DNA from 2 places in the Streptomyces griseiscabiei genome. Region 1 is predicted to be linked to the other one. Evidence: predicted binding sites of a transcription regulator. Region 1 holds the regulator's gene; the other holds the start of a gene.
The links. The regulator HrcA, encoded in region 1, represses chaperone genes, less so after heat shock. The targets are predictions, from matches to a motif close to TTNGCACTCNGNNNNNCNGAGTGCNAA.

Region 1 (7,430 bases):
TCGTCCACGCGGGCACGGACGTCGACCTCCTGTGCCGGCTCGGCCGCGACGACCCGACCGCCGCCGGGTGGCTGCTGGTGGAGGTCTCGGACCACCACCCCTCCCGTGCGGTGCGGGAGGAGGGCGCCGAACGCCCCTACCTCGTCGAACGGCCTTACGGGGACGCCGAGTACGGGCGCGGCCTGCGGCTCGTCGCCGCGCTCTCCGAGGCATGGGGGATCACCTACCGGACAGGCATGAAGACCGTGTGGGCGCGGCTGTCCGTGGACGGGGCGATGGCGATGGCGGTCGACGGTTCCCTGGCCGTGGAGGGCGCGTTCGAGGCGTACGGCGATGATGCGGCGGGGTCGGGGGAGGAGGGGCGCGAAGGGGGCGCGGACCATGACGGGGGCGGGGAAGCCGGTGCAGGCGAGGGGGACCGGGGCTGGGACGCGCGGGCGTACGCCGGTTGCGCCGGCTACGCCGGGGAGGCCGGCCCGGGGTCCGGCGTGAGCCCGGCGGACCGGATCGCCCTCGCGCCCCGGCGCACTGGGGAGCGCGACCGGGAGTGGTTGAACCGGGGCGCGCTCTCCTTCCTCGCCGAGGCGTCCGATCTGCTCGCCGGACAGCTGGACGAGGACCTGGTCGCCGCGCTCGCCGGGCAGCTGCTGGTGCCGAGGCTCGCCGACTGGTGCGCGGTGTGGCTGGAGGACGAGGGGCTCGGCTGGCGCGGCGGCGACGGCTCGTTCGGCCCGGCGCCTCGCCTCGCCCGCGTCTGGCACGGCAGCGAGAACCGCATCGAGGAACTCCGCCGGGCCCTGGAACAGGACCCGCCGAGACTGCCCGAGTCGGTGCGGTCGAGGGCGGTGCCGGTCCCCTGGCCGGGCGCCGGAACGGAGAGAGGGCCGGAGGGAGGGCCGGAGGGAGGGCCGGAGACCGATGCCACCGGGGAGGGTGGCGGGCCTGTGGATCGAACCGAGGCCGAGAGCGAGACCGACAGCGAGAGCGAAGGCAAGGCCGAAGACGAGGGCGGCGCCGCACTCGCCTACCGGCTGATCGCCGGCGGGCGGCCCCTCGGCACGCTCGTCATCGGCCGGGCCGGACTGCTCCGCTTCCCGGACGAGGTGACCGGGCTGGTCGAGGACCTCAGCCGGCGGATCGCGCTGTCCATCGGCGCGGCCCGCCAGTACGCCCGCCAGGCCACCATCAGCCGGGTCCTCCAGCGCGGACTGCTGCCGGGCGCGGTCGCCGAGATCCCCGGGGTGTCCAGCGCACTGGTGTACGAGCCGTGCGACAAGGGCGGACCCAGCGGCGACTTCTACGACCTCTTCCCGGCGGGCCGGGGCCGCTGGTGCTTCGCGATCGGCGACGTCCAGGGCAAGGGCCCCGAGGCGGCCGTGGTCATCGGCCTCGCCCGGCCCTGGCTGCGGCTGCTCGCCCGCGAGGGATACGGCGTGGCGGACGTGCTCGACCGCCTCAACCAGCTCCTCCTCGACGACGCCACCGAGGCCGCCGACGCCGCCGCCCGCGCCCTGGTCACGGCGGGCGACCCCGGCCTCGTCGACCCCGACGGCCCCCAGACCCGTTTCCTCTCCCTCCTCTACGGCGAACTCGTCCCCGTCCCCGGCGGCGTCCGCTGCACCCTCGCCTCCGCCGGGCACCCGCTGCCGCTGCTCCTGGGCCCCGACGGCGACGTACGGGCCGTGGCGGAGCCGCAGACGCTGCTCGGGGTGATCGAGGACACCGAGTACGTGTCCGAGACGTTCGAGCTGCGCTGCGGCGACACGCTGCTGTGTGTGACCGACGGGGTCACCGAGCGGCGCAGCGGTCCGCACATGTTCGACGACGGGGACGGCCTCGCCGTGGCGCTCTCCGGCTGCGCCGGCCTCGACGCCCAGCTGATCGCCGAACGCATCCGACGGCTCGTGCACGAGTTCGGGGAACGCCCGCCGGACGACGACCTGGCGCTGCTGGTGCTGCGGGCGGAGTAGCTGCGGGCGGAGTGGGGGCGTACGCCGGGGCGCGACGAGGACCGGCGGGGGTGCTGGACAATGGACGACATGCCTTCCGCACTCCCCGACGGTGAGCCCGTCCCCGACGACGGGGCGCTGCCCGCGCACGCCCTGTCCGGCGCGGCCGAGCGGCCTCTCGGGTTCTATCTGCACGTCCCGTACTGCGCGACCCGCTGCGGCTACTGCGACTTCAACACCTACACCGCGACCGAGCTGCGCGGTACCGGCGGCGTCCTCGCCTCCCGCGACAACTACGCGGACACGGTCGTCGACGAGATCCGCCTCGCCCGCAAGGTCCTCGGTGACGACCCGCGCCCGGTCCGGACGGTCTTCGTCGGCGGCGGCACGCCCACGCTGCTGGCCGCCGGTGATCTCGTACGGATGCTGGGGGCGGTCCGGGAGGAGTTCGGGCTCGCGGACGACGCGGAGGTGACGACCGAGGCGAACCCGGAGTCGGTCGACCCCGCCTATCTGGAGACCCTGCGCGCGGGCGGCTTCAACCGGCTCTCGTTCGGGATGCAGAGCGCGCGGCAGCATGTGCTGAAGATCCTCGACCGTACGCACACGCCGGGGCGCCCGGAGGCCTGCGTGGCGGAGGCGCGCGCCGCCGGCTTCGACCACGTCAACCTGGACCTGATCTACGGCACGCCGGGGGAGTCCGACGACGACTGGCGGGCCTCCCTGGACGCCGCGCTCGGTGCCGGGCCGGATCACATCTCGGCGTACGCGCTGATCGTGGAGGAGGGCACGCAGCTCGCGCGGCGCATCCGCCGGGGCGAGGTGCCGATGACCGACGACGACGTCCACGCCGACCGGTATCTGATCGCCGAGGAGATGCTCTCGGCGGCCGGGTTCGACTGGTACGAGGTCTCCAACTGGGCCACCTCCGACGCCGGGCGCTGCCTCCACAACGAGCTGTACTGGCGCGGCGCGGACTGGTGGGGCGCGGGGCCGGGCGCCCACAGCCACGTCGGCGGCGTCCGCTGGTGGAACGTGAAACACCCCGGCGCGTACGCGGGCGCACTGGCCGCCGGGCGCTCCCCCGGCGCGGGGCGTGAGCTGCTGGCGGACGAGGACCGGCGCGTCGAGCGCATCCTGCTGGAGCTGCGGCTGCGGGAGGGGTGCCCGTTGTCGCTGCTGCGCGAGGAGGGCCTCGCGGCGGCCGAGCGTGCCCTGTCCGACGGGCTGCTCGACCCGGGCCCGTACGACGAGGGGCGCGCGGTTCTCACCCTGCGCGGGCGGTTGCTGGCGGACGCGGTGGTGCGGGACCTGGTGGACTGATCACTCGGGCGGGTGAATCGGTGCGGAACGGGGGTTCGGTACCTAACCTGGTTCGTAGGCTGCCGCCGACGGCACGCGGCGGATATGGAGGCCATGGAGATGACCGCTGTGGACGAACGCGACATGACCAGGTACTTCGAGGAGCTTGAACCCCCCGAGGGTGTCAAGGTGGAGCTTCTCCGGGGGGTAATCGTGATGATGGCCAGCCCTGACATCGTGCACAACATGATTGTTGCCGATGTACAGGACCAGATTCCGCGATCGCACTGGTCTCGTCTTCAGACACAGGACATCGACGTTGTGACCGAGCCCAGTGAGCCTGTGCCGGATCTGGTGGTCGTCGCGCGGGACCTTTTGCCTTCTTCGGGTCGGCTGCTGCCGTCGCAGCTCGTCACCATGGTTGTGGAGGTCGTCTCTAAGTCCAGTGTTCATCAGGACTACGAGGTCAAGAGGTCGATCTACGCGGCGGGCAACGTGCCCGCGTATCTCATCCTTGACCCGATCATGGGGCAATGTGTCCTGCTGACTCGGCCCGAGGGGGTGGGAGAGGAAGCGAACTACCTGACGCAACAGATCACCAAGTTCGGTGACCTGGTGGCCTTGGAGATTCTGGGAGTCGAACTGGACACGAGTGACTTCGCCACGTTGCCCGACGTCAGGCCTCATCGCTACCCGTGACGAAGTCGATCAACTCCTCCACCCGGCCCAGCAGTTCCGGCTCCAGGTCCTTGTAGGAACCCACCCGCGCCAGGATCGCCTGCCACACCGCCCCGGTGTTGTCCGAGGGCCAGCCCAGCGCCCGGCACACCCCTGTCTTCCAGTCCTGCCCGCGCGGTACGCGCGGCCACGCCGTGATGCCCACCGAGGACGGCTTCACGGCCTCCCAGATGTCGATGTACGGGTGGCCGACGACGAGCGCGTGGTCGCTCGTGACCGACGCGGCGATACGGGACTCCTTGCTTCCGGGGACCAGGTGGTCGACCAGGACGCCGAGACGCGCGTCCGGGCCGGGGGCGAAGTCCTCGACGATCGCGGGGAGGTCGTCCACGCCCTCCAGGTACTCCACGACCACGCCCTCGACGCGCAGATCGTCGCCCCAGACCTTCTCGACGAGCTCGGCGTCGTGGCGGCCCTCGACGTAGATGCGCCCGGCGCGGGCCACACGGGCGCGGGCGCCCGGGACGGCCACCGAGCCCGAGGCCGTGCGGGAGGGGCCGGCGGGGCCCGCCGACGAGGGGCGGACCAGGGTCACCACACGGCCCTCCAGCAGGAAGCCCCGGGGCTCCAGCGGGAACACCCGGTGCTTGCCGAAGCGGTCCTCCAGCGTCACCGTGCCCGCCTCGCAGCGGATGACCGCGCCGCAGAACCCGGTGGCGGGCTCCTCGACGACCAGACCGGGGTCGGCCGGGACCTCGGGGGCCGGCTGGGACTTCTTCCAGGGAGGGGTCAGGTCGGGTGAGTACTGGCGCATTCGAGTGACGATAGGAGAAGCCGCGCCCGGATGCCGCCGCACTCAGTCCGACACGCCGAAGCGGCGGGCCAGCGCGTCACGTTGGGCCCGGACGAACGCCGCGTCCACCACCGCCCCGTGCCCGGGGACGTACAGCGCGTCCTCGCCGCCGAGGGCCAGGAGCCGGTCCAGGGCGGCCGGCCAGCGGGACGGGATCGCGTCCGGACCCGCCTGCGGTTCGCCGGACTCCTCGACCAGGTCACCGCAGAACACCACCTCCCGGGCGCCCTCCGACACCAGGACCGCCAGGTCGTGACCGGTGTGGCCGGGGCCCACGTTCGCCAGCAGCACCCGGACGCCGCCGCCCAGGTCGAGCGTCCACTCGCCGGAGACAGAGTGGCGGGGGAGGACGAGAAGATCGGCCGCCTCGGTGGCGTCGGCCGGGGGGAGGCCGTGGCGCACGGCGTCCGTGTGGAGGGCGTCGCGGTCACGGGCCAGGACGCCGTCGACGCCCACCGCGCCGAAGACCTCCACCCCGGAGAACGCCGCCGCGCCGAAGACATGGTCGAAATGGGGGTGGGTGAGCGCGAGATGTGTCACACGGGCGCCGCCGAGCAGCCGGCACGCCTCGCCGCGCAACCGCGCGCCCTCCCGCAGACTCGACCCGGAGTCGATCATGAGGGCCGCACCGCCCCCGGCCACCAGCCCGACCGTGCAGTCCCAGCCGGGGAGGCGGCACCGCCCGACCCGCGGCGTCAATCCCTGCCACCCGCACTCTTCCCAAGACACCGTCATGCGCCGACGCTAGCTGTAGCTCGTGGGACCGCGTTGTCGTGTACTCCCCAGTAGGAAAGTGGCCCCGCCCGGAGCCCGGCCTTGCCGGGGGCGTACCCCACCGCCGTACACTGGGCGGGGAGTGTTGGCACTCGCCCGGGGTGAGTGCCAACAGGGCCGCACGAGAGAGACGAGCTGGAGGTGTGCGCGAGTGCTCAGTGAACGCAGGCTGCAGGTGCTGCGCGCCATCGTCCAGGACTATGTGGGCACCGAGGAGCCGGTCGGTTCCAAGGCGCTCACCGAGCGGCACAACCTCGGCGTCTCCCCGGCGACCGTCCGCAACGACATGGCGGCGCTGGAGGACGAGGGCTTCATCGCCCAGCCCCACACCAGCGCGGGCCGCATCCCCACCGACAAGGGGTACCGGCTCTTCGTCGACAAGCTGGCGGGCGTCAAGCCGATGACCCCGCCCGAGCGGCGCGCCATCCAGAACTTCCTGGACGGCGCGGTCGACCTCGATGACGTCGTGGCGCGGACCGTGCGGCTGCTCGCGCAGCTCACCCGGCAGGTGGCCGTCGTGCAGTACCCGTCGCTCACACGGTCGACGGTGCGGCATGTGGAGCTGCTGGCGCTGGCCCCCGCCCGCCTGATGCTCGTGCTGATCACGGACACGGGACGGGTGGAACAGCGGCTGGTGGACTGCCCGGCGCCGTTCGGAGAAACGTCACTCGCGGATCTGCGCGCCCGGCTGAACAGCAAGGTCGCGGGCCGCCGGTTCACCGACGTGCCCCGGCTGGTCGAGGACCTGCCGGAGGCGTTCGACGTCGAGGACCGGGGGACGGTCGCGACGGTGCTCTCCACCCTCCTCGAAGCACTCGTGGAGGAGAGCGAGGAGCGGCTGATGATCGGCGGAACCGCCAATCTCACCCGCTTCGGTCATGACTTCCCCCTCACGATCCGGCCCGTTCTGGAAGCCTTGGAGGAACAGGTCGTCCTCCTCAAGTTGCTTGGCGAGGCGGGGGATTCGGGCATGACCGTACGCATCGGTCATGAGAACGCGTATGAGGGACTCAACTCCACGTCCGTCGTCTCCGTCGGCTACGGTTCGGGCGGCGAGGCAGTAGCGAAGCTGGGCGTGGTCGGACCTACGCGCATGGACTATCCGGGAACGATGGGAGCGGTACGAGCGGTGGCACGGTACGTCGGACAGATCCTGGCGGAGTCTTAAGTGGCCACGGACTACTACGCCGTGCTCGGCGTGCGCCGCGACGCGTCCCAGGACGAGATCAAGAAGGCGTTCAGGAGGCTCGCTCGCGAGCTGCACCCGGACGTCAATCCCGATCCGAAGACCCAGGAGCGGTTCAAGGAGATCAACGCCGCCTACGAGGTGTTGTCGGACCCGCAGAAGAAGCAGGTCTACGACCTCGGCGGCGACCCGCTGTCCCAGGCGGGCGGCGGGGGCGCGGGCGGCTTCGGCGCCGGTGGCTTCGGCAACTTCTCGGACATCATGGACGCCTTCTTCGGTACGGCGTCCCAGCGCGGCCCGCGCTCGCGTACGCGCCGGGGGCAGGACGCGATGATCCGGCTGGAGATCGACCTCGACGAGGCGGCCTTCGGCACGACGAAGGACATCCAGGTCGACACCGCCATCGTCTGCACGACGTGCAGCGGCGAGGGCGCGGCCCCGGGGACCACCGCCCAGACCTGTGACATGTGCCGCGGTCGCGGTGAGGTCTCGCAGGTCACGCGGTCCTTCCTCGGCCAGGTCATGACCTCCCGGCCCTGCCCGCAGTGCCAGGGCTTCGGCACGATCGTCCCCAACCCGTGCCCCGAGTGCGCGGGCGACGGACGGGTGCGGTCGCGGCGGACGCTCACGGTCAAGATCCCGGCCGGTGTCGACAACGGCACACGGATCCAGCTCGCCGGCGAGGGCG
Region 2 (7,430 bases), on a different contig from region 1:
CGCGGCCTGCCGTGGGGTCGACAGCTCACTCTTCTTCCACCCCGAAGGAGAACGCGGTGCGGCACGGAGCGCTCGTGAGAACTCGGCCAAGGAGGTCTGCATGAGATGCCCGGTGCGCGCGCAGTGCGCGGCCCACGCCCTCGCGGTGCGCGAGCCGTACGGCGTGTGGGGCGGGCTGACCGAGGACGAGCGCGAGGAACTCATGGGCAGGGCGCGCCACCGGCTGGTGACGGCGTCCGCGTCCGGGACCGACGCCGGTTCGAACACCTGAAGGAACGTTTTTGCAAGGGCGGGCGTCCGCCCGGCCCTCCCGCGCGAGCGCTACCGCGCGGCCGCTCCGGCGAGCCGGTCCAGCGTCGCCGCGACCGTGGGCACCCGGGCCAGGTCCGGGAGCGTGAGCGCCACGATCTCCCGGCGCACCGCGGGCTCGACCGACACCGTCCGCACCCCCTCGGTGCGTACGGACTCGATGGCCAGCTCCGGCAGGACGGCCACGCCGAGGCCCGCGCCCACCAGGCCGACCACCGCCGGGTAGTCGTCGGTCGCGAAGTCGATACGGGGCGTGAAGCCCTCGCTCTCACAGATCCGCACCAGCTGCCCCCGGCAGCGCGGACAGCCGGCGATCCAGGGTTCCCCGGCGAGTTCCCCGATGCCGACGGACCCCGTGCGCGCCAGCCGGTGCCCCTCGGGCACGAGCCCGACGAGCCGGTCCGTGAGCAGGGGGCGTACGACCAGGTCGTCCCACTCCCCCTCCTCCGCGCCGGGCGCGCCCTCGTAACGGAAGGCCAGCGCGATGTCGCAGTCGCCCTCGCGGAGCATCCCGACCGAGCGCGGCGGTTCGGCCTCCTCCAGGGAGACACGGGTGCCGGGGTGCGCGGCGCGCAGGGCGGCCAGGGCGGTGGGGACCAGGGTGGAGCTGCCGCTGGGGAAGGAGACCAGGCGGACCCGTCCGGCGCGCAGTCCCGCGATGGCGGCGACCTCCTCCTCGGCCGCGGTGAGCCCGGCGAGGATGCCGGCCGCGTGCCGTACGAGCGCCTCGCCCGCCTGGGTCAGCCGCATCTCCCGGGCGCCGCGGACCAGCAGCGGGGTGCCGACGGAGGATTCCAGCGCTTTCATCTGCTGGCTCACGGCGGGCTGGGTGCAGCCGAGTTCGCGGCCGGCCGCCGAGAAGGAGCCGGTGGCGGCGACGGCGCGCAGGACACGGAGATGGCGGGCCTCGATCACGGGGTCGAGCATAAGCGGGGCTTGGGCAGGGTGCTGAATATCGCGTCGACGCTTTGACCCCCGGCGGCATACCGTGCCCGTATGAAGCTTCTGTCACTGAATGTGGGGCGTCCCAAGGCCGTCGACGTCGTGGAGGAGTCGAAGCGGGTCTCGGGCATCGACAAACGGCCGGTGGACGGGCCGGTGCGGGTGTTCGCACCCGGGCCCAAGGGCGTCGGGGCCAGCGGGGTGGCCGGGGACGCGGTGTGCAACACCAAGCACCACGGCGGCGACGACCAGGCGGTCTACGCCTTCGCCCGCGAGGACCTGGACGGCTGGGAGCGCGAACTGGACCGTACGCTGCCCAGCGGTACCTTCGGCGAGAACCTCACCACCGAGGGGCTCGACGTCTCCGGCGCCCTCGTCGGCGAGCGCTGGCGGATCGGCTCCGAGGTGGTCCTGGAGATCACCTCCGGCCGCGTTCCCTGTCTCAACTTCCAGCGCCACCTGGGTGAACGGCAGTGGGTCAAGCGCTTCACGCGCCAGGGCGCGCCCGGCGCGTATCTGCGGGTGATCGAGCCGGGCGAGATCCGTGCGGGCGACCCGATCGAGATCGTCCACCGACCGGACCACGACGTCACCGTGGCTCTCGTCTTCCGCGCCATGATGGATCAACACTCCCTGCTGCCGAGGCTGTTGGCGGCGGGTGAGGCGTTGCATCCCGAGGTGCTGGAGATCGCGCGGAAGTACGTGGCGGCGCAGGGATGACGGGCCGGTCCCGTGCGGGGCGCCGGTGAAGGTGCCGCGCCGGGGCGGGTGTTCACCGAGGGGCGGGCGAAGACGCTGGTGAACGTGCGGTGGAGCACACGGATGCGCACAGTCCCGGTCACTACGCTTGCGCCATGACAACGGCTCTGATTACGGGATCGACCGCGGGGATCGGTGCCGCCTTCGCGCGGCGGCTGGCGGCGGACGGGCACAACCTGGTGCTGGTGGCGCGTGACACCAAGCGGCTGCGGGAGCAGGCGACCGAACTGCACGACCGGCACGGCATCGAGGCGGAGGTGCTGACGGCCGACCTCGCGGAGGACGACGGCATCGAGACGGTGGCGCGGCGGCTGGCCGACCGCAGGAACCCGGTCGACCTGCTGATCAACAACGCCGGTTTCGGCAACAAGGGCCGCTATCTCGACGTCTCCATGGCCGACGAGCTGCGGATGCTCAAGGTCCACTGCGAGGCGGTGCTGCGTCTGACGTCGGCGGCGTCCGAGGCCATGCGCGAACGCGGTCGCGGCGGGGTCGTCAATGTCGCCTCGGTGGCCGCGTTCGTGCCGCGCGGTACGTACGGGGCCTCGAAGGCGTGGGTCGTGCAGTTCACCCAGGGCGCCGCGCGCGATCTGGCCGGTACCGGTGTCCGGCTCATGGCCCTGTGCCCCGGCTTCGTCCGCACCGAGTTCCACGACCGGGCCGGCATGGGCACCGACAACATCCCGTCCTGGATGTGGCTCGACGCCGACAAACTCGTCACCGCCGCCCTCGCCGACCTCTCCCGCGGCCGGACCGTCTCCATCCCCGACCCCCGCTACAAGGCCCTGATGGGTGTGGTGAAGGTGGTGCCGCGCGGGCTGCTGGGCGGGATCAGCTCGAAGACGGGGCGCAAGTACGGGCCGCAGTAGCCGTCGGGGGCGCGGCGCCAGCGGGTGAGAGGGAGGCGGCGCCGCGGGACAATGGAATCGTTCATCCGGACCCAGGGGGGCCGGGAGGCGGCGCATCATGACATTCGTGCAGCTCATCGACTGCAGGACCAGTCGGTTCGACGAGATGAACCGGCTGATGGACACATGGGTCGAGCAGACCAGGGGCAGGCGGACGGCCACGCACAGTCTGATCGGGAAGGACCGGTCGGACGGGGCGCACTTCGTGGAGATCGTGGAGTTCCCGTCGTACGAGGAGGCGATGCGGAACTCGAAACTGCCGGAGACGGACCGGATCTTCCAGGAGATGGTGGCGCTCTGCGACGAGGTGCCCACGTTCACGGATCTGGACGTGGTGCGGGACGAGCAGTTGTACGCGGCGACCGCGCGGCGGTTCCTGGCGACGATCGCGACGGAGGGCGAACTGCCGCCGCTCGACGATCTGCTCGTGGAGGACTACCACGACCACGTTCCCTCCGACGAGCCGGACGCCATCGGGATGGACGCGTTCCGGCGGACCGTCGAGATGTGGCGGGGCGGGTTCGACTTCGAGTTCACCGTGGAGGACCAGATCGCCCAGGACGACCGGGTCTGCACGCGGTGGACCTGGAACGCGACCCACCACGGGGACTTCCTCGGGATCGCGGCCAGTGGGCGGAAGGTCCGGATGACGGGGACGCTCGTGCAGCGGTGCTCCCCCGACGGGAAGATCGTCGAGGGCTGGTGGGAGTACGACCGGCTGGGGCTGATGGGGCAGTTGGGAGCGCTCGACGACCTGGAGAAGTAGCCGAGACAGCCGGGGGTGGGGCGCGGAAAGGCCCGGCACCCCCGAGGGGTGCCGGGCCTTTCCTACGGCTTACCGACGTCGTACGTCAGTGGGCGTGGCCGTGGCCGCCGTGGCCCGCGTCGGCCGGCTCCTCTTCCTTCTTCTCGACGACCAGGGTCTCGGTCGTCAGGAGGAGGGAGGCGATGGAGGCGGCGTTCTCCAGGGCGGAGCGGGTGACCTTGACCGGGTCGATGACACCGGACTTGACCAGGTCGCCGTACTCGCCGGTGGCGGCGTTGAAGCCCTGGCCCTTGTCCAGCTCGGCGACCTTGGAGGTGATGACGTAGCCCTCGAGGCCCGCGTTCTCCGCGATCCAGCGCAGCGGCTCGACGGCGGCCTTGCGGACGACGGCCACACCGGTGGCCTCGTCGCCGGTCTTGCCGAGGTTGCCCTCCAGGACCTTCACGGCGTGGACGAGCGCGGAGCCACCACCGGAGACGATGCCCTCCTCGACCGCGGCGCGGGTCGCGGAGATGGCGTCCTCCAGACGGTGCTTCTTCTCCTTCAGCTCCACCTCGGTGGCGGCGCCGACCTTGATCACGCACACGCCGCCGGCCAGCTTCGCGAGGCGCTCCTGGAGCTTCTCGCGGTCCCAGTCGGAGTCCGTGTTCTCGATCTCGGCCTTGATCTGGGCGACGCGGCCCTGCACGGCACCGGAGTCACCGGCGCCGTCGACGATCGTGGTGTCGTCCTTGGTGACGGTGACGCGGCGGGCGGAGCCGAGCACGTCCAGGCCGACCTGGTCGAGCTTGAGGCCGACCTCCTCGGAGATGACCTCCGCGCCGGTCAGCGTCGCCATGTCCTGCAGCATCGCCTTGCGACGGTCGCCGAAGCCGGGGGCCTTGACGGCGACCGCGTTGAAGGTGCCGCGGATCTTGTTGACGACCAGGGTCGACAGGGCCTCGCCCTCGACGTCCTCGGCGATGATCAGCAGCGGGCGCGAGGCGTTGGACTGGATGACCTTCTCCAGCAGGGGCAGCAGGTCGGCGATGGCGCCGATCTTGCCCTGGTGGATGAGGATGTACGGGTCGTCGAGGACGGCCTCCATACGCTCCTGGTCGGTGACGAAGTAGGGCGAGAGGTAGCCCTTGTCGAAGGCCATGCCCTCGGTGAAGTCCAGCTCCAGACCGAAGGTGTTGGACTCCTCGACGGTGATGACACCGTCCTTGCCGACCTTGTCCATCGCCTCGGCGATGAGCTCGCCGACCTGGCTGTCCTGGGCGGACAGACCGGCGACGGCCGCGATGTCGGACTTCTCGTCGATCGGGCGGGCGGTCGCGAGGAGCTCCTCGGACACGGCCTTGACCGCGGCGTCGATGCCCTTCTTCAGGGCGGCCGGGGAGGCACCCGCGGCGACGTTCTTCAGGCCCTCGCGCACGAGCGCCTGGGCGAGCACGGTGGCGGTGGTGGTGCCGTCACCCGCGATGTCGTTGGTCTTGGTCGCCACCTCCTTCACCAGCTGGGCACCGAGGTTCTCGTACGGGTCCTCGACCTCGACCTCACGGGCGATGGTCACGCCGTCGTTGGTGATGGTGGGGGCGCCGAACTTCTTGTCGATGACGACATTGCGGCCCTTGGGGCCGATCGTCACCTTGACCGTGTCGGCAAGCTTGTTGACGCCGCGCTCGAGGGCGCGACGGGCGTCCTCGTCGAACTTCAGGATCTTCGCCATGGGAGCGGTTCAGCCCTCTCGAAAAACGTGGGTGAAACGAACTGCGCCCCTCACGCCCGGCTGATTATGGTCGCGGGTGCCAGGGGCGCAGCTCAAAAGCAAGGTGCTTCGGTGAGGAAGCGGGTGAACTACTTCTCGATGATCGCGAGCACGTCGCGAGCCGAGAGGACGAGGTACTCCTCGCCGTTGTACTTCACCTCGGTGCCGCCGTACTTGCTGTACAGCACGATGTCGCCGGTCTTGACGTCGAGCGGCAGGCGCTCGCCGTTCTCGAAGCGGCCCGGGCCCACGGCCAGGACGACGCCCTCCTGGGGCTTCTCCTTGGCGGTGTCCGGGATGACCAGGCCAGAGGCCGTGGTCTGCTCGGCGTCGAGCGGCTGGACCACGATGCGGTCCTCGAGCGGCTTGATGGCAACCTTGGAGCTGGTGGTCGTCACGATCCGACCTCCCCCTTCGGAGATCTCACGGGGTTAACTGTCTGAGGTGGCGACCAGGTGGATCCGTCGTCGCGGGTGCCGGACCTGCCCGTCGCTGGTTGGCACTCTCCAGGGGGGAGTGCCAGACCTGAGACTATGACCGCGATTAGCACTCGGTCAAGCGGACTGCTAATTCCGGCTGCCGATGCCGTGGGGTGCGGCGGTCCTCGCGGCGTGTCAGAGGTAGTCCTCCAGGCGTCCGACCGTCAGGCCCTGGGCCTGGACGCGGCGCAGCAGCCGGGTCGTCATCTCCGTGAGGGTCGCACCCTTCAGCTGCTCCGGGCCCCGGAAGTGGGCGAGGACGATGTCACCGGGGCGGAGGCGGTCGCCGACCGCGTACCGGAGGTCGTTGATCTGCATCGACGCGCGCCACAGGACGACGGCCGTGATGCCGCAGTCGGCGGCGGCGCGGAGCGTGGTGGTGTCGTAGACGCCGTAGGGCGGGCGGAACAGGGTCGGCCGGATGCCGAAGCGCTGCCTCAGCTTGTTCTGCTGGCCGCAGATCTCGGCGCGCTGCCCGGCGTACGGCAGTCCGCGCAGACCGGTGTGGCCGAGCGTGTGGTTCTGCACGGTCGCGCCGACCGCCCGCAGCCGGGCGAAGTGGCCGTATCCCGGCCCCACGACGCTGTCCGTCAGGAACATGCTCACCGGCAGCCGCAGTTCCCTGACCATGTCCACGAACCGGGGGTCCTTCTCCGCGCCGTCGTCGTACGTCAGGAACACCACCTTGTCGCGGGTCCGCACCCGGTCGACGACGGGTGGCAGCCCGGGGCCCGCCGTGCGGGGTCGCGGGGGCCGGTCGGGGGTCTCGGGCGCGGGGGCGAGGGGGGCGGGCAGGCCCCAGCGGCGGTACGGGGGCGGGTGGGGGTGAGGATGGTCGGGGGTGGTGGAGCGGGGGGCGGAGGGGACGGTGAAGGGGGCGGTGCGGGCGGTGGGCCCGGCCGCGCATCCGGCGAGGAGCAGGACGGCGACGGTCGTGAGCGCGGAGAGGGTGGTCAGGGCGCGGGTGACCGCACGCCTCCTTCGCGCCGTGCGCCCAGCGCCCCCAGCCCTCACAGGTAGTCCTCCAGCCTCGCCACCGCGTAGCCCTCGGCGGTGGCGCGGTCCAGGAAGCGGCGGATCATGTCGGGCATGGTGCCCTTCCAGTCGGACGGGCCGCGGAAGTGGGTGAGGACGATGTCACCGGGGCGGAGTTCGCGGTCGGACTCGCGGTGGTCCCAGCGGTCGACGAAGACCTCCTCGTTCCAGAGGGGGACGGCCTCGATGCCGCAGGACTTGGCGGCGCGCAGGGTGTCCCGGTCGTAGTTGCCGTACGGCGGCCGGAAGAGCGTCGGCCGCTTGCCGTACCGCTTCTCGATGACGTCCTGCATGCCGCAGATCTCGCGCTTCTGGGCGGTGTGGGAGAGGGAGGGGAGGTGGCGGTGGTGGAGAGTGTGGTTGTGGAGGGTGACGCCCCGGTCCCGCATCCGCGCGAAGTAGCCGTAGTCCTCCTTGACCAGGTAGTCGCTGAGGAAGGCGGTGTAGGGGATGCCCAGTTCACTCATCATGCGCAGGAACGC

Region 2: a site for HrcA is predicted at 5,978-6,004, ahead of groES (co-chaperone GroES). Genes of this name have one in related genera too.

What each region holds. Positions count from the first base shown of each region.
Region 1 covers NZ_JAGJBZ010000001.1:766,924-774,353, reverse strand. The annotation lists gene J8M51_RS03355 (ATP-binding SpoIIE family protein phosphatase) at 1-1,970, shown strand, start outside; gene hemW (radical SAM family heme chaperone HemW) at 2,040-3,272, shown strand; gene J8M51_RS03345 (Uma2 family endonuclease) at 3,372-3,950, shown strand; gene J8M51_RS03340 (DUF3097 domain-containing protein) at 3,928-4,743, opposite strand; gene J8M51_RS03335 (MBL fold metallo-hydrolase) at 4,786-5,517, opposite strand; gene hrcA (heat-inducible transcriptional repressor HrcA) at 5,708-6,724, shown strand; gene dnaJ (molecular chaperone DnaJ) at 6,725-7,430, shown strand, end outside.
Region 2 covers NZ_JAGJBZ010000003.1:1,008,011-1,015,440, reverse strand. The annotation lists gene J8M51_RS38550 (WhiB family transcriptional regulator) at 1-271, shown strand, start outside; gene J8M51_RS38545 (LysR family transcriptional regulator) at 322-1,224, opposite strand; gene J8M51_RS38540 (MOSC domain-containing protein) at 1,306-1,971, shown strand; gene J8M51_RS38535 (SDR family NAD(P)-dependent oxidoreductase) at 2,106-2,879, shown strand; gene J8M51_RS38530 (ester cyclase) at 2,977-3,684, shown strand; gene groL (chaperonin GroEL) at 3,770-5,395, opposite strand; gene groES (co-chaperone GroES) at 5,524-5,832, opposite strand; gene J8M51_RS38515 (polysaccharide deacetylase family protein) at 6,049-6,927, opposite strand; gene J8M51_RS38510 (polysaccharide deacetylase family protein) at 6,924-7,430, opposite strand, start outside.